Regions from separate parts of the Paenibacillus sp. DP01 genome, predicted to be linked through region 2. Evidence: riboswitches for the same ligand, from Rfam matches in the RefSeq annotation. Region 2 holds a riboswitch; each other region holds the start of a gene.
The links. Region 2 has a riboswitch for cobalamin ahead of ACH59B_RS06845 (ABC transporter substrate-binding protein). Riboswitches for the same ligand answer to the same signal wherever they lie in the genome.
Positions count from the first base shown of each region.

Region 1: another riboswitch for cobalamin. It lies ahead of ACH59B_RS24685 (ABC transporter substrate-binding protein); the one in region 2 lies ahead of ACH59B_RS06845 (ABC transporter substrate-binding protein).
Region 3: another riboswitch for cobalamin. It lies ahead of metE (5-methyltetrahydropteroyltriglutamate--homocysteine S-methyltransferase); the one in region 2 lies ahead of ACH59B_RS06845 (ABC transporter substrate-binding protein).
Region 4: another riboswitch for cobalamin. It lies ahead of cobJ (precorrin-3B C(17)-methyltransferase); the one in region 2 lies ahead of ACH59B_RS06845 (ABC transporter substrate-binding protein).

Region 1 covers NZ_CP173059.1:5,597,747-5,601,988, forward strand. The annotation lists gene nikB (nickel ABC transporter permease) at 1-35, opposite strand, end outside; gene ACH59B_RS24685 (ABC transporter substrate-binding protein) at 51-1,634, opposite strand; cobalamin riboswitch at 1,850-2,055, opposite strand; gene ACH59B_RS24690 (hypothetical protein) at 2,438-2,569, opposite strand; gene ACH59B_RS24695 (nucleobase:cation symporter-2 family protein) at 2,822-4,129, opposite strand; gene ACH59B_RS24700 (xanthine phosphoribosyltransferase) at 4,123-4,242, opposite strand, start outside.
Region 2 covers NZ_CP173059.1:1,588,843-1,593,084, reverse strand. The annotation lists gene ACH59B_RS06855 (ABC transporter ATP-binding protein) at 1-259, opposite strand, end outside; gene ACH59B_RS06850 (iron ABC transporter permease) at 256-1,302, opposite strand; gene ACH59B_RS06845 (ABC transporter substrate-binding protein) at 1,299-2,306, opposite strand; cobalamin riboswitch at 2,515-2,731, opposite strand; gene ACH59B_RS06840 (histidine phosphatase family protein) at 2,827-3,579, opposite strand; gene cbiB (adenosylcobinamide-phosphate synthase CbiB) at 3,594-4,242, opposite strand, start outside.
Region 3 covers NZ_CP173059.1:5,385,429-5,389,670, forward strand. The annotation lists gene ACH59B_RS23745 (anaerobic ribonucleoside triphosphate reductase) at 175-2,124, shown strand; gene nrdG (anaerobic ribonucleoside-triphosphate reductase activating protein) at 2,121-2,618, shown strand; cobalamin riboswitch at 2,808-3,004, shown strand; gene metE (5-methyltetrahydropteroyltriglutamate--homocysteine S-methyltransferase) at 3,162-4,242, shown strand, end outside.
Region 4 covers NZ_CP173059.1:5,356,277-5,360,518, reverse strand. The annotation lists gene ACH59B_RS23630 (uroporphyrinogen-III synthase) at 1-277, shown strand, start outside; gene ACH59B_RS23625 (TIGR00730 family Rossman fold protein) at 478-1,032, shown strand; cobalamin riboswitch at 1,089-1,276, shown strand; gene cobJ (precorrin-3B C(17)-methyltransferase) at 1,585-3,381, shown strand; gene ACH59B_RS23615 (sirohydrochlorin chelatase) at 3,476-4,242, shown strand, end outside.

The sequences.
Region 1 (4,242 bases), 1.8 Mb from region 2:
AGCTGCGCCACACGTTCCAATATAAAACGAATCATAGGATACGTTGCTCGTTATTCCGCAATATCAGATTGCGCTGTAATGTAGTAATACTCGATCGGATGAGGTGTAAAGCCCTTTACTCCTTTTTTCACACCAAACACATTGTCAGGGTGCACAATGAACGACTGCGGTAAATCTGTATTGATGATATCCAGCGCTTGCAGTGTTACCGTATTACGCTGTGCGGTATCCTTCGCCAACTTCAGGCTGTGAAGAATATTCTCCAGCGGTTTGGAAGCATAACGGCTTACATTCGCTTCACTTGTAGAAGAGTAGAACATGTCCATAAAATACTGCGGCTCCCCTGTATGGGCCGTGAGCATGCTGTACATAGCAAAATCCCAATCATTTTTGGTCAATGCCTCGTCGATATTTTCCACCTTGCGAATCTTGACCTGGATTCCCTCATTCAGCAATTGGCTCTGAATCACCTCAGCCATGACGGATAGCTCCGGACGCTGTGGGAAGGTCAGCAGCGTAACCTCGAATGGCTTGCCCTGCTTGGTCCACGTACCTTGGGCATCCTTCTGCCAGCCATCCTTCGTCAACAACTGCTCCGCCGTTCCGTCCAATGCTTTGCGCTCAATCTTACCGAAGGGAAGAATGCTCGGAAACGGGCTGCTTGCTTCCGTACCGAAGCCTCTCATGACGGCGCTCACAATGGATGCGCGCGGAATCAGACTGTCCACCACCTTACGGTTGGTTGCATCCTTGAACACAGGTGATTCCATGTTGTACACAATCATATGGGTGCGCAAGGATGGAGCCGACAGCACTTGTAGCTTGTCGTTCTTTTTTAATACCTCTGCGTTATCTACCGGAATATCCGTCGCTACATCCACCTCACCAGATTGCAACGCCATCAGGCGCGAATTACCGTCCGTAATGAATTTCATCGTCGCTTCGGCCAATCGCGCCTTTTCGCCCCAGTATCCGTCATAACGCTCGACGACCAAGGATTGATCCTTGTTGAAGGCTTTGATTTTAAAGGCACCTGTCATCGCAGGGTAGCTTTGCTCATCTTTCATGGATGCCACATCCAGTACAATCGTTGACGGATCAGCCAAATTGGATACCAGCGCTGCATTCGACTGGTTTGTCGTAATTTTCAGCGTCAGCGGACCAGTTACATCAATGGACTTCACATCCAGTAAATCCTTCGCCAGATGGCTTTTTTCGATTGAGCGCAGCAAAGATGCTTTTACACTTACTGCATCCATGCTCTTTCCATTATGAAACGTGACCTTATCCTGCACGCTGAACGACCACACATTAGGACTATCATGCTTCCATTCCTTGGCTAGCCAAGCTACAGGTTCCAGTTTTTCATTCAAACGAATGAGTGTCTCACCGGCACCGGAACGCATCACGTCCCAGCTATTATCTCCATGCGGATCGACGCCGGACGGTTTCCACGTATACGCCATCACCAGCTTTTTATCTGCTCGAGTCTGTTGTGCAGACGTGTTCTCACCCTTGCCCGAGCTATCCTCCGTCTTCGTGGCTGCGCCACATCCCGAAAGAGTCATAACTGCCATCAGCAGCAGCAATCCTGTACATATGAACCATGAACGCCTATTACGATTGCCTATCATCCCACATTTCCCCCTCTATCTTGTAAAATCGTATAAACCTAACGCAAAACGCGAAAAAGCATTCCCGACCACTTGATCAGCAGTCAGAAATGCTTTCATTATAAAATGTCAAAACTCACCTCAAAGCCAGCTCCAAGAACATAGAAGGGATCAGATCGGTTTCAGACATTCCGTATGCAGCACGCCTAACCACCTCCCCAGCATCCCGTGGGTCTGACAGTGATGTCAAAACAGGCAGGTCTCCTGACTCCAAGCGTATCTTTCAGGCCTTCCCGGTTCCTCACAGTTCCAGTGGCTTGTTCTGAAAGCTCCAGCAGTACCCTGCTGATGCCTGTATACAGTGGCGGGTCCGTGTCGGAATCTACCGAACTTCCCTTTTAAGTGAACACGCTCAACAACTATCTACATCGTCTCTACGAAACTTCGTATATAGAGTTGTCCGGCTCACACCTGTTTTCTTCCTTTATTCCTTTTTATTACGATTTAGGATTATCTTATTTTGTTGCTACTGGCTTGTCAACAAATGTTGCGTAATAATTTAAATTTGAATGATATAGTGTGAATCAAGGCCAAGGCTATTCATTGCTTGCGCGCAATTGAAGGTATGTCTTAACGTTGCGTGCACACAATTCACGTGTTAAAATTAGGTATAGAGATAACCACCGTATCCGTATACTAAAAAGAGCCTTCGCCGCTCCAACGGCAAAGACTCTTAGGACTTGAAAGGCTGTGGATCACCACCACGGCGCGCTGCATAACTGAATGTTATTGCGAACGAAACCCACCGTTAGGGGCCAACCTAATTACGCGGTGGGTTTTCGCTTGTTCCGAAATTTCCGACGCAGCCAGCGATAAAGCTTACGAATACTAAACACCAGGCTTAGTAACGTAACCATCCAACGCAGCACATCATAGCACGACACAAGGTTGACCATCGGCTTCACCCCCTTTCGGGAAGCTGCGCCGTGGTCCGAAAACATCCACCACTATCCAAAGTCCTTAAGGTAGATTATACCATGCCTCTTCCTACCACTCGAAAATCCAAACCCCGATCTTCATACAGAAAGAGGGTTTTATCAATAATTTCATGCTGCTTAATAAATAACTAGTTCTGGATAACCCCATCCCAAACAGCCGGAAAAGAGGCTACGCCCTCTCTCCGGCTGTTTTTGTTTATTTCCTATTCATCAAACCTTCTGTGGAACTTCTGAGACATTAACGCCTTTGACCGATTCACCCTGTTTTCTTGCCAAAACAATGTTCAAGACAATTGCCGTAATCGAGCCAGATACGATGCCGTTTTGCAGCAGCATTTTGGCAAAGCTCGGCAGTTGGTCGAACATTTGCGGCAGAACAGCTGAGCCTAGGCCCACGGCAATACTGCATGCTGCAATCAGCAGATTGCTTTCTTTCCGCAGATCCACTTCTGACAAAATAGACATGCCTGATGCAGCAACCGAGCCAAACATGACGATCATCGCCCCGCCCAGCACAGCGTTAGGAATCACTGTCGTCAAGGCAGCCAGCTTAGGCAGCAAACCGAGGACGACCATAATGCCGCCAGCAGCAAAAATAACGTTACGGGATTTGACGCGAGTCAGCGAGATCAGACCTACATTTTGGGAGAAGGCCGTGTAAGGGAACGCATTAAAAATACCGCCCAACATAATTGCAAGTCCTTCCGAACGAAGTCCATTGACGATTTGCTTTTGCTCCACTTTCTGATCAATCGCTTTACCTACTGCCAGATAAACCCCTGTAGACTCGACCATGCTCACAATATTGACGATAATCATCGTACATACTGCCATAATGCTAAACTCCGGCTTACCAAAATAAAACGGCTGCGCAATACTCACCCACGAAGCATCCGCTACGGGAGCAAAATGCACCATTCCCATCGCATAGGCGACTACAGTACCTGCGAACAGACCAATAAGAACGGAAATCGAGCGTAAAAAGCCCTTGGCTACTCGATTGACAAGCAGAATAACCAGTAGTGTAACCAGCGCCAGCAGCAAATTACGCGGCTGTCCAAAATCCGCGCTGCCCTGACCACCCGCTACATTGTTCATCGCCACCGGAATAAGGGATAGACCGATAATCGTAACGACCGAGCCGGTAACCACTGTTGGGAAAAAGCGTAACAGTTTGCCATACAACGGTGCCGCAAGCACCACAAATATACCGGACAAAATGATGGCACCGTACGCTGTCGCCAGATTTGATGTCGAAGCAATTGCGATAATGGGTCCTACTGCCGTAAACGTACAGCCCAAAATGACAGGCAGTCTACTTCCGAAAAAACGTGTGCCCATAATCTGTAATAATGTAGCAATCCCGCAAGTGAATAGATCAGCAGCCACTAGATAAGCCATCTGGGCTGGCGTCAGGTGCAGCGCTCCCCCTACAATCAGAGGGACGGCAATGGCTCCGGCGTACATCGCCATGACATGCTGGAAACCCAGCGCAAATAATTTTTGTTTACTTAACATCCCACATTCTCCTTAACGGGAGGAATTACCGTGCCAGCTTCCTCTATAAAATGGACTTCGCCCGGTGCCATGGAAGCGATACGCGCTAGAGAACGTACGGCAATACCTCTTTG
Region 2 (4,242 bases):
AAAGCTCTTTTCTGCTGTAGCTACCGACCTTTTTGCCATAGATATGAACACTTCCAGAAGTCGGCTGATCTACGCCAGAAAGCAGATGCAGCAACGTCGATTTACCACTCCCATTCGGACCAATGATCCCCCACCAAGCTCCTTCGTCTACGTTCCAGCTAATATTCTTCAACACATGGAACTCTCCATAAGCACGGGTAAGACCTGCTACCTCTAGCGCCCGATCATCCACCTTCTGTGTTTCACTTTGTTCGGTCACAACAGATCCCCCCTGCGCAGCTTCTTGTTCCGGTACAGGAGATACGCGAAGAACGGCGCCCCAACAAAGGCCGTCATAACGCCCAGAGGAATTTCCGTTGGGGCCAACAACGTGCGAGCCGCCGTATCTGCCCAAGCCATAAAAATAGCTCCACCCAGTGCAGATAACGGAACAATCATCCGGTAATCGGGACCTGTCACCAGACGAATGATATGTGGTACAACGAGTCCGACAAAGCCAATGACTCCGCATACTGAGACAGCGGCAGCTGTCAGCAAGGTAGATATGATCAGGACAGATAGCTTCGTCGCATCTACATGAACCCCCATATGAGCCGCTTGACGTTCACCCAAAGCCAGAATATTCAGCACCCGTGCCCGGTTCCATAGAAACACCAGCCCAACGATCACGTAAGGTAAAAGAATTCCCGTATATGACCAACCTCGCAGACTAAGACTTCCCAACGTCCAGTACAATATTTCATTGACTGTTTCCTTCGACATGGCTGCCAGAAAAGAAACAATGGCTCCCCCAAAAAATTGCATCACCACACCTGATAAAATGAGGCTTTGGGTCGGAATTTTCCCACCTTCACGCGCCAACGTCAACACCATCCACAGCGTCAGCATGCCGGTTATAAATGCGACTAGCGGAAGGGTCCATATACCCACAAATGAAAATTGAAGCCCCCAATAAATCAGCACTGCCGCTCCTACCGAAGCTCCCGAGGATACCCCAAGGGTATAGGGATCAGCCAAGGGATTACGCAACACACCCTGAAATCCAGCTCCCGCCAGCGCCAGCGCTGCTCCGACCAACATTCCCAGTAACACTCTTGGCAGTCTGACCTTCAAAATAATCTGCTCTGCAGATGTATTCCAATCCGGTGTAAACGTATCATCTAACCACGGTAGGTGGTTGATCAAAATACCTGTGATCTGGCTGACCGGAAGACTGACCGAGCCGATGCCAAGACAGAGCAGCAGCGTCAGCAGCAGCAAGACAAGACCAGTCCCCCCAAAACCGATCAGTCTACGGTTCATTTGAAAATTTCAGGGTACACGCCCTTGGCTACTTCCTTGAGTCCTTCTGTTACGCGTGGACCTGGACGGCTAATCAAATTATCATCCACGGCAAATACACGATTGTTACGAACAGCCGATATTTGATCCCATCCACTACGAGCTTTTATGATATCGCCGAGGGACTGGCCTGTTTTGTCATCCTTCACACTTTTGCTGTATAAAATCACGTCAGGGTTGGCAGCTATAATATTTTCCTCACTGATTTGGTACCAGCCCTTCTGCGTGGCACCCACGTTTTCGCCGCCCGCCAATGTGATCAGTTCGTCCATAAACTCGCCTTTACCCACTGTCCAGCCTGGTGAAAATTCGACGTATACCCGTAGCTTCTGCCCTTTGCCGATATTTTTAACTCCTTCTTTCACTTCCGCTACATCTGCTCTCATCTTGTCGGTCACCGCTCTCGCTTCTTTCTGATGATCGGTGATTTTCCCATACAATTCGATGTTAGCTGTGACATCTTCAACGGTTTTCGGTTCCGTTTTAAAAATCATAATTCCCATGTCACGCAGCTTAGTCGTAGCCTGTTCACTAAGTGAAATTCCTGCAAAAACAACTTCCGGGTTCGCAGCAATGATCGCCTCTTCGTTCGGTTTCATAATACCGCCCACTTTAGGCTTTTTCGTAGCTGCCTCTGGGTAATCAGAGTAGTCGGATACACCAACAATTTCCTTATCCAATCCGATAGCGAACAGCGCTTCAGTTTCTGCCGGGGAGACGGAAACAATCTTGTCCGGTGCCTTTTTAAATGTAAATTCCTGTCCTGTTGCATCCTTAACCGTTAGCGGGTAAACCGTTTTGCCCGGAGGCTCTTGTGCGGTTACGGTCTGTCCCGGCTGCTGTGAAGAAGCTTGGCCCTCTTTATTTTCTACATTTTTTCCATTCGCGCCACATGCACTCAGCACAACTGCCAATATCAGCGCCAATAGACCTGTTGTCCATACCTTTATTTTTTTGCCTGCCATGATTTGCACCCCTTCATACAAAAATCGTTAAGAGCGTTACTTGAACATCATCCGATATTTTCCTCATTCCAGCCTTCTTTTCCTATCAAAAACCCCCGCATCCTCATATCAGGATACAGGGGTCACGTTAGCACAGATCGTGCGCAGGCGGGCAGCTTCTTTCCGCATGGACAGTCACTGCGAACACGTCATCCTTTCCTCGAAGGATTATGGTGACAGGCGGACGGGCAGGTATCCTGACTTATGGAAGAGGCATGCCCTGATATTCTTTCACATGCTTGGCGGCACATGTAACAGGGCTAATGAGCATGTTTCCATTTACAGTGGCGGGACCGCGTCGGACTCACACCGACTTCCCTTTTAACAGCGCAATGAAGAAAAGCAAGTTCCCTCACACGGCGCCGACCTCGTCTGCTGGATATTTGATGTAGTGTAGTCAAGCCGTTCTTTTACTTGATGATTATAGGTTAAAAAGAGTTAGCTTACAACCCAAACAGCTGCTTGATTCGCCACAACTACCCTAGTGAAAAAGCAATTTTGCTATACAATTGTGCAGTCCTGCCAGCCTTAACTGAAGCCTAATCGCTTCTCCCGGTTTTGGATTCAGACTCCAAAAATCATGACCTGGTATCAGCATACAAACCAATTGGCGAATTACTCCACCATGCGTGACAACCAAAACAGAGGGCGGTGCAGCATTCGACTCTATTGGCTGAACCTTCAAAGCAATGCGCCACGCAAACAGAGAGTCAAGGAATTCACGCAGACGATTCACAAAATGGACCCAGGACTCTCCTCCAGGCGGGGTGATTCGTTGCGGCTCATCAATCCAAGCGCGATACAACGCCACATCCTTAAGCATGTCATACGTTTTTCCATCCCACTCGCCAAAGTGAAGTTCTCGCAGACGTGGTTCCATCATGGGAGGCATAGCAGATAGGAAACGTTCAGACGTCTTTGCTGACTCCGGCAAAATGATCTGCAAGGTCTGGCGACATCGCATCAAGTCACTGCAATAGATTTGAGCAAAGGACTGGCCCTGTAATTTTTCCCGTAAAGGCTTTAATTCCTGCTCTGCTCCAGACAGCAAACTCAAATCGGCATGTCCCAGATATCGACGTTCCTTATTCCATAAGGTTGTGCCATGACGAACTAGCACGAGCTCCATGTCCCACTGCAGATCTTCTTTAGCATCATTCGGCTCACTATCCTGTTGTGGGTTCGGACTTAGTCCACATTCTCGCACTCTTTTCCCTTCTGTATTTTGTTTCAAAATAATGTCACTCCTCACCGCATCCATCCCAAGGCAAAACACCCCGCAGCTCCCAACAAACACAACCCTACAAACATAGTGGATACGGCGAACATCAGCCGGATGGTATGCCGGATATCCTTCGACTCCAGTGGTCGTATCTCTTCGCCCATATATGCTCGAAACGAGCGTATGCCATGATACACGTTATAGCCACCAAGACGAATCCCCAAGGCACCTGCCACCGCTGATTCGGGAAATCCGCTGTTTGGACTGGGGTGCAGACGCGCATCCTGCTTGACTGTGCGCCAGCTTCTTGCAGCATCCAGCCGATACAACCACGCCGCTATCACAAGCATAACTGCTGTCAGGCGAGCCGGAATGTAGTTAGCTACATCATCCAGACGTGCCGAGGCCCAGCCTAAATGCAGATACTTTTCATTTTTGTAGCCAACCATCGAATCAAGCGTATTTACAGCTCGATATGCCAGTGCCAAGGGAGCTCCCCCGATCAGGGCATAAAAAAGCGGGGAAATAATGGCGTCCACGATATTTTCAGCGACTGTTTCGACGGTACCGCGTACAATTTCAGGCTCGTCAAGCTGCTGCGTATCCCTCCCAACAATCATGCCTAGCTCCCGACGTGCCACAGTCAGGTCATTCGCCTGCAACGCTCGGTATACG
Region 3 (4,242 bases), 2.0 Mb from region 2:
TTCTATACCTGGCCTTTTCCTGCTTCTCGCCTCTATCAATGTGACAATAGTCACATACTCTCAATGTCTACGTATATACAATATATAGATCGAAACAATTGGTTATCACTAGATATCATCAATATGTTGTTTTTGTGAAAAATATATATTTTTTACTATATGGAGGGTTTTACGATGAAGGTGCTGGAGGAACATCAATTATACGACATCGGTGAGCGAGTCATTGGGGCACAAGATCTGGACATGCTGCGGGAGAATGCAAATTTAAATGGAGAATCGTTTAGCGGCAAAATGAGCAAGCTTGGCTCGGAATATGCCAAATGGTATGCGCGCCTGCGTGTACTTCCGCCTGAATTAACAGACGCGATTGACCATGGGTATGTATATGTTCACGATTTGGACCAATATGCGCTCGGAACTACAAATTGTATCTTTATCCCATTTGGTCGTTTGCTACAAGACGGTTTCAATACAGGCAATGGCTCTGTACGCACACCGCAAACAATTATGTCTGCTATGGCACTGGTCGCCATCATATTCCAGTCTCAACAAAATAGCCAATTTGGTGGTGTCTCTGCCAATAAAATAGATTGGGATCTAGCTCCATACGTTGCTCGTTCCTTCCGCAAGCACCTGCGCAAAGGACTCCGGTTGTTCAAGGAAGAAATAGACTCCAACTGGTCTGATGACGAACTGCATTTAGCCAATACCCATTTGCAAGAAGTCTGCCCTCGTTCATACTCATTTGCCTATGAGGAAACGGAAACAGAAACCCGGCAGGCCGCCGAGTCGCTCATTCATAACCTGAACACGATGAGCAGTCGGGCAGGGGGGCAAATTCCGTTCACTTCACTGAATTACGGGATGTGTACGTCTGCTGAAGGTCGGCTTGTTTCGCAATCGCTGCTGGAAGCCACGATTCGTGGACTGGGCAGCGGGGAAACTCCTATTTTCCCACAACATATTTTCCAATGTAAAAAAGGAGTCAACCAGGCAGAGGGCGATATCAACTACGATTTGTTCATAAAAGCGGTAGAATGCTCCAGCAAGCGGATGTATCCCAACTTTGTGAATGTGGATGCTACCTTCAATCTGCCTTATTACCGCGCAGATGACCCGGATACCATCATTGCCACGATGGGCTGCCGTACCCGTACCATTTCTGACCGTTTCGGCAGAAACCGCCAGAGCGGCAAGGGTAATCTCTCATTTAATACTATTAATCTGGTACGGCTCGGGATTGAATATGGTATTTGCACAGGCAAGCGTCTGACACCTGACCGTGACCGCTTTGACGCGAGACTGGAAGAGGTTATGCGAATTGCAGTAGACGGTCTAATCCATCGCTATCATATCCAGACCAGCCAGCCAGCCAAAGCCTCGGACTTTATGATGCGCGAAGGGGTATGGGAAGGCGGAAAAGAACTGGCACCTGATGAGAAGGTGGGAAGCGTCCTAAAGCACGGTACGCTTTCGATCGGATTTATCGGGCTGGCTGAGTGTATGAAAGCATTATACGGAAAACACCACGGAGAGGATGATTTTGTATACCGTGAAGCACAGCGAATCATCACCTCCATGCGCGTGTATTGTGATCGAATGAGTGAACATCACAATCTAAATATTACACTGTTCGCGACACCTGCCGAAGGGCTGTCGGGCAAGTTCACATTGCTGGATCAACGTGACTTCGGAGTTATTCCTGAAGTAAATGACCGGGAATATTACACGAATTCCTTTCATATTCCGGTGTATTACAAGCTCCCGGCTGCTCGTAAAATCAGCTTGGAGGCTCCGTTCCATAATCTATGTAATGCGGGTGCAATTTCATACATCGAGCTGGACGGTAATGCGCGGAATAACCCGGAGGCGTTTCTTAAAATTGTTCAATACGCGCTGCATCAGAACATTGGCTACTTCTCCATCAACCATCCGGTGGATCGTTGTACGGAATGCGGCTATGAAGGGATTATCGGGACAAGCTGTCCTCAATGCGGCACGGATGAGGAACACACGCACTTTCAGCGTTTACGTCGGGTAACCGGATATCTGACAGGTGATTATACCGTTCGTTTTAATGCTGCCAAGCAAGCCGAAGTTCGCGACCGGGTGAAGCATAAGTGAATTTGTGCGGCTATATTCCGGAATCTCTGAATGAAGGATACGGCCTGCGCACCGTCGTATTCATTAGCGGTTGCCGCCATGCCTGTCCCGGCTGCTTTAATCCAGCTTCGTGGAACTTTCGCGCAGGGGAGCCATTCACGCCCGAGCGTCAACAGGAGGTCATCCGTGATATCATGGATAATCCGCTGTTGGACGGATTGACTCTCTGCGGGGGAGACCCTTTTTTCTCAGCAGCAGAATGCTCGCAATTTGTACGTGACTTCCGTGCGGCTTGTCCCGACCGAACCGTCTGGGCCTACACAGGCTTTGTTTACGAAGATCTGCTCATGGATCAGGAGCGACAGGAGCTGGCGCTATTGTGTGACGTGATTGTAGATGGCCGTTTTGTTGAACAGCAAAAAGATCTGACCCTCCCCTTTCGGGGCAGCCGTAATCAGCGCCTGGTAGATGTGAAAGCCAGTACTCAAGCAGGTTACACCGTTTCATTAGCTTAAAGGCGATGTTCTACTTAGCAAGATGCTATACCAAAGACAAGTTCCCCACGATGGGTTGGGCTTGTCTTTTTTGCATATAACTAACAGATTGCACCCCAGTTTCTATTACTGTTTCTATTGCACATCCTGTGAGTTTCACTTATGATGGTGAACAAGTATACGAGTGCATAATTATTCGTCATACCTTAATCGCATAGTTTGGAAATAGGTGTCTGTTCTATTCAGATCAGACTTAAAAGGGAAGCCGGTGCAAATCCGGGACGGTCCCGCCACTGTAAACGGGGAATGTTCAGCTGCTCATACACCCACTGGTCCACAGACCGGGAAGGGATGCTGAACGTCATGATCCGTAAGTCAGGAGACCTGCCTATTTTAACAACATCGCAGTACCTACGGAAGATAGGGAGGTGTTAAGAGCAGTCGCCGTATTTTTGAATTTTAATCGCGGAGGCATTCTTTCCCCTACTTATTTTTAGCCTTGGGGACAGAATGCCTTTTTTGGTACGTAAAAATAAACTGGCTACCACTTAGGAGGAAACCTACATGTCCATTAACGAACGATCTACATTGTCCGGTTTGACTAGCAGTAATCTGGGATATCCGCGTATCGGCGGGAACCGGGAATGGAAGAAAGCACTGGAGCGCTTCTGGCAGGGTAGTATTAACGAAAGTGAACTGCATAGTGAGATGAAAAGATTGCGTCTGGAGCATCTGAGCAAGCAACGTGACAAAGGGATTGATCGCATTCCTGTCGGAGACTTTTCCTATTACGATCATGTGCTGGATACATCTGTGATGTTCGGTCTCGTACCCGAACGGTTCAACTATCGTCCTACAGGTCCGGTTCCTCTGTCTGTGTATTTCGGGATGGCACGTGGGCAGAAGGGAGCTACCGCCAGCGAAATGACCAAATGGATGAATACCAATTACCACTACATCGTTCCCGAATTGGAAAATGCGGCTCCAGTGCTCACTGAAAATAAGCCCTTACTCGCTTATCGTGAAGCAAAGCAGGAGCTAGGTATTGACGGTAAACCGGTTCTCATCGGTCCCTACTCATTTGTTGTTTTATCCAAAGGCTATGATCGTAAGGATCTGGCCTCTATTATACGAACCTTCCTGCCTTTATACGCCCGAGTCCTGTCCGAACTAGCAGCAGAAGGCGTACAATGGGTCCAAATCGATGAACCTGTCCTGACCACCTCATTCCCAGTAGAGGATCTGGATATTATTCAGGAGGTCTATGAAGCTTTGACCCAAGCTGCTCCCTCCTTAAACATCATGCTGCAAACCTACTTTGGTAGCCTAGATCATTATGAGCGTCTGACTGAACTTCCAGTCCAGGGACTGGGTCTTGATTTTGTCTATGATGATGGCGAAAATCTCCAGCATATATCGCGACATGGCTTCCCCAAAGGGAAAACGCTGGGTGCTGGTGTCATTGATGGGCGCAATATATGGCGCAGCGACCTGAATGCCATGGCTGCGCTGTTGGGCCAGTTAGCAGAACAAATCAATGCAGAACAGCTTATCGTGCAGCCATCGTGCAGTCTGCTGCATGTGCCGGTCAGTCTGGAAGCAGAGCACAAGCTGGACCGAGAGCTGGTGCATGCCCTAGCCTTTG
Region 4 (4,242 bases), 2.0 Mb from region 2:
TACGTTCACGAGTGGTCCGCAAATTCGATTTTTGGCCCAATATGCCAGAGAGCAAAATCGACTGGAGGATTTACTGGAAGCTTTTCGTGAAGATGTCATTGCTGTATCGGTAGGCAAGGTGACTGCACAATCCATTTTGGAAGAAGGGATTGAACGAGTCGTATTTCCAACTGAAGAGCGCATGGGTGCGATGATGGTGGAGTTGGGCAAATATTTCGAACATAGCGATTCGGTGCATGGCTGTGGTCTGAAGAGCGTGAACGGTCATTTGAAATGAGCTAGAACTGATAAATGCAGTAAGCTAAAAATGAACTTATATTTACTAATACAGAGTAAAATAGAGATAAGGGCCTACGAGGTCTTTATCTTTTTTTGTTGGACATGCATCGACAAAGTTTTTTGTTATAGCGAAAATATTTATCTAATATAATGAATAAGTTTCGATGCATGATATTGAGGACAGGAGCTGAGACGTTTATGAATTCTATTTGTGTATTTGCAGGGTCCAGACCTGGACATTCATCGGTATATGTTGAGGCGGCAGGCAAGCTGGGTGAAGCTATGGCTCGCCAGCATATCCGTTTAATTTATGGTGGCTCCAGCAGAGGGCTGATGGGTAAGGTGGCGGATGGACTGTTGGCGGGTGACGGTCAGGTCACCGGCATTATGCCCACCCTGTTATTCGATGCAGAGATCATTCATCGGGGAGTTACCGAGTTTATTGAGGTAGCAAGCATGCATGAACGTAAAGCGGCGATGAGCGAGATGGCCGATGCGTTTATAGCCCTTCCGGGAGGCTTGGGAACCTTTGAGGAGCTGTTCGAGGTATTGTGCTGGGCGCAAATCGGTATACATCGCAAGCCCATTGGGCTGCTGAATGTGAATGGATATTTTGACCCGTTGGTAGAAATGGTACGTCATAGCGTGCAGGAAGGGTTTACCGGAGCTGATCATCCAGCGCTACTGAGTATATCTGCGGACCCGGATGAACTGCTGCATATGTTGAAAAATAAAGCAGAGAACTTGAAATAAAGCTTTTTTCGTGCTTGCACAACTGATTGAGGCAAGGTTATGATAAGACCCATAATCAAATAGCGGACAGACAAGGTGCCTTTGCGGTTGAGCAAAGGGTAACAGGGAATCGGGTGCAAGTCCCGAGCGGTCCCGCCACTGTAAGGAAGAGGGTTCTTTTAAATGGTCACTCGTACAAAACGGGGAAGACGAGAGAATCCGTTGATGCCAAGCCAGGAGACCTACCTTGATCTGTATGCACCGTTAACCTTCGCGGAGAGGATGGGTGTACGAAATCAGGAAATCAGGCACACGTTGCTTTTTCCATGTTGGTTACAGGTTTGCGTGGATATGAACGTGCAGCAGCGTTTGAAGCGTAAACAAAACAGATGGAAAACAACGGCAGATAGGAGGAAGACAAGAACTGTCTTCTTACGCTGTTTCGTCTGGTAAGAGAGATACGTACATAGGAACCCCATCCGGGCAGGATGGGGTTTTTTTGAGTTAAAGGATGCCACAAATTATTGAAATAGATAGTATAGCTGCCCTGAAAAGGATGATAGGAGGAGCACGATGAGCCCATTAGGAAAATTGCTGGTGATTGGATTTGGACCAGGAGATATGGAACATATCACAAAACGGGCGTTGGATGCGCTGGCCGAAAGTGAGGTCATTATCGGCTACAATACCTATGTTGATTTGATTCGTCCGTTGTTGAACGGACAGGAGATTGTACGCACAGGGATGACAGAAGAAGTGAGCCGTGCGCAGGAGGCGGTTCGCCAAGCAGAGATGGGTAAGAAGGTAGCCGTCATTTCTAGTGGAGATGCTGGGGTCTATGGCATGGCAGGGCTGGTGTACGAAGTGCTGATGCAAAAAGGCTGGCGTCGCGAGGACGGGGTTGAGGTAGAAGTTGTGCCGGGGATCTCGGCTATTCAATCCTGTGCTTCGTTGTTGGGAGCGCCGGTTATGCATGATGCTTGCACAATCAGTCTGAGTGATCATCTGACCCCGTGGGAAACGATCGTGAAGCGTGTAGAAGCTGCGGCTTCGGCTGATTTTGTGATTGCCTTATACAATCCGCGCAGTGGTCGACGTACCCGCCAGATTGTGGAGACGCAGTCCATTTTGCTCCGTTACCGTGATCCGCAAACTCCAGTTGGACTGGTGAAGAGTGCTTATCGTGAACGTCAGCAGGTTATTGTAACGACGCTGGAAGATATGCTTAACCATGATATCGGGATGCTGACGACCGTAATCATCGGCAATTCCTCGACGACAGTGTATGACGGGTTAATCGTGACTCCGCGCGGCTATCAGCGCAAATACACGCTGGACGCGACCGAGCAAGTGCTCAAACCGCATCAGCGGCTTCGCACGGAAGCGGAGCCGTGGTCGCTGGGCGCGCAAGAGGATCGCGCGCTGGATACACCGCAGGGAGGTGGAGCTCTGACTGCGTCTCCCGAGCCTTCCGCGAGCAGCGCTGCGGTTGCCACGCAGGCACGCCCGCAAGCGATGGCTACCGTGCAGGCTGCGCCCGCGAAGCCAACCGGAGCGGCTCCAGCATCGCTGGCAGCAGAGGCACTAAGCCGCCTAGCTGTCGGCGGCAAGCTGCCGGGCGAAGCCAATGCTCGCTGGAGCGGGCAAGCGCCTGCCGCCCAGAGCGCCGTCGGAACAGCAACGGTGGCTACGACTGGGAAGGCGTCAGGCGGCTTTGGCAAGCCTGCGCTGTTTGAGGTGGGGGTTTCCCCTGGCGTGGGAAACAAGAAGTTCACTGCTCGGCAGATGGCATTGCTCGCCGAGGTAGCGGGTGATGATGGCGAGCTGGAATACACGCCAGATCATCAGATCGTGCTGCGCGTGCCGTGCGCAGACCCCGAGGAACTGGTCGGACGGCTTCGGGATGAACGATTCATTGTCATGCCGATCGGCGATGTGTTTAAGGTGAAGGCCTGCGACTTCTGCAATATGGAGAAAGATGATGCGGTGCCTGTGGCTGAGCATCTACAGGTTGTACTTGGCGGATTACAGGCACCCAAGGAAACGAGTATTGCTTTGAATGGATGCGGCATGGCTTGCTATGGAGCGGTGCTGGAGGATATCGGCATCGTCTATCGCAAGGGAGGATACGATCTTTTCCTTGGTGGCAAAAAATTTGGCCGAAATGCTCATGCCGCTCAGCCCGTAGCGGAAGGAATTGCGGGTGATCAGATTACGGATATCGTGGAGAACATTATTGCTGAATATAAGGAAAAAGGGCATCCGAACGAGCGTTTTCATAAATTCTTCAAACGTGTAGGCATCGTTGCGGGTTTCCGGCATGAAGATGCACCAGCAACAGTAGAAGTAAACGCGGTTTGTGGTGATTAAGTGGGTTGGTAGGCTTGATGAACAGGATACAAGCATATATATAAAATAGGGCGTCATGTAGGCTATCCCTATCAATGAGGAGGAAAACACAGCAGTGGATGCAATATTGTTGGTTGGACATGGAAGTCGGGACCCAGAGGGTAATCAGGAACTACTGGAATTTGCGCAAGCGGTGGCAGATCGGGCGCCAGGTACGTGTGTAGAAACCTGTTTTCTAGAGTTGGCACGCCCAAGTATTGCCGAAGGAGTACAGGCGTGTGTGGACAAAGGGGCGACACGTGTCGTTTTTATTCCGATTATTTTGTTCGCAGCAGTGCATGCCAAAATTGATATTCCGAAGGCAATCGACCGGGCAAAGGCAAAATACCCGCAGGTGGAATTTGTATACGGACGTCCGATTGGCGTCCACGAAAAAATCGTTAGTATATTGCTGGACCGCTTGAAGGAGGCTCGTCCAGTCGCAGTTCCAGCGGGAATGAATAGCGCTGTCGAGACATCTGCCCAGGTATCTGACGAAGAAACAGCGGTACTTGTATTAGGACGCGGAAGCAGCGATCCAGACGCGAACAGTGACTTTTTCAAAATCACTCGTATGCTGTGGGAGAAGCTTTCTTATACGTGGGTAGAAAGCAGCTTTATCGGTGTGACGCAGCCTTCTTTTCCCGATGGCCTAGAGCGTTGTGTGCGATTGGGGGCCAAAAAGATTATCGTGCTTCCGTATTTTCTATTCACGGGTGTGCTGATTAAGCGCATTGGAGAAATGACTCAGGAATTCGCCGAGGCTCACCCGGCATTACAAGTGGAAATGGGCGGATATTTTGGCTTCCATCCTCAATTAGTTGAGCTGGTGCTGGAGCGAGC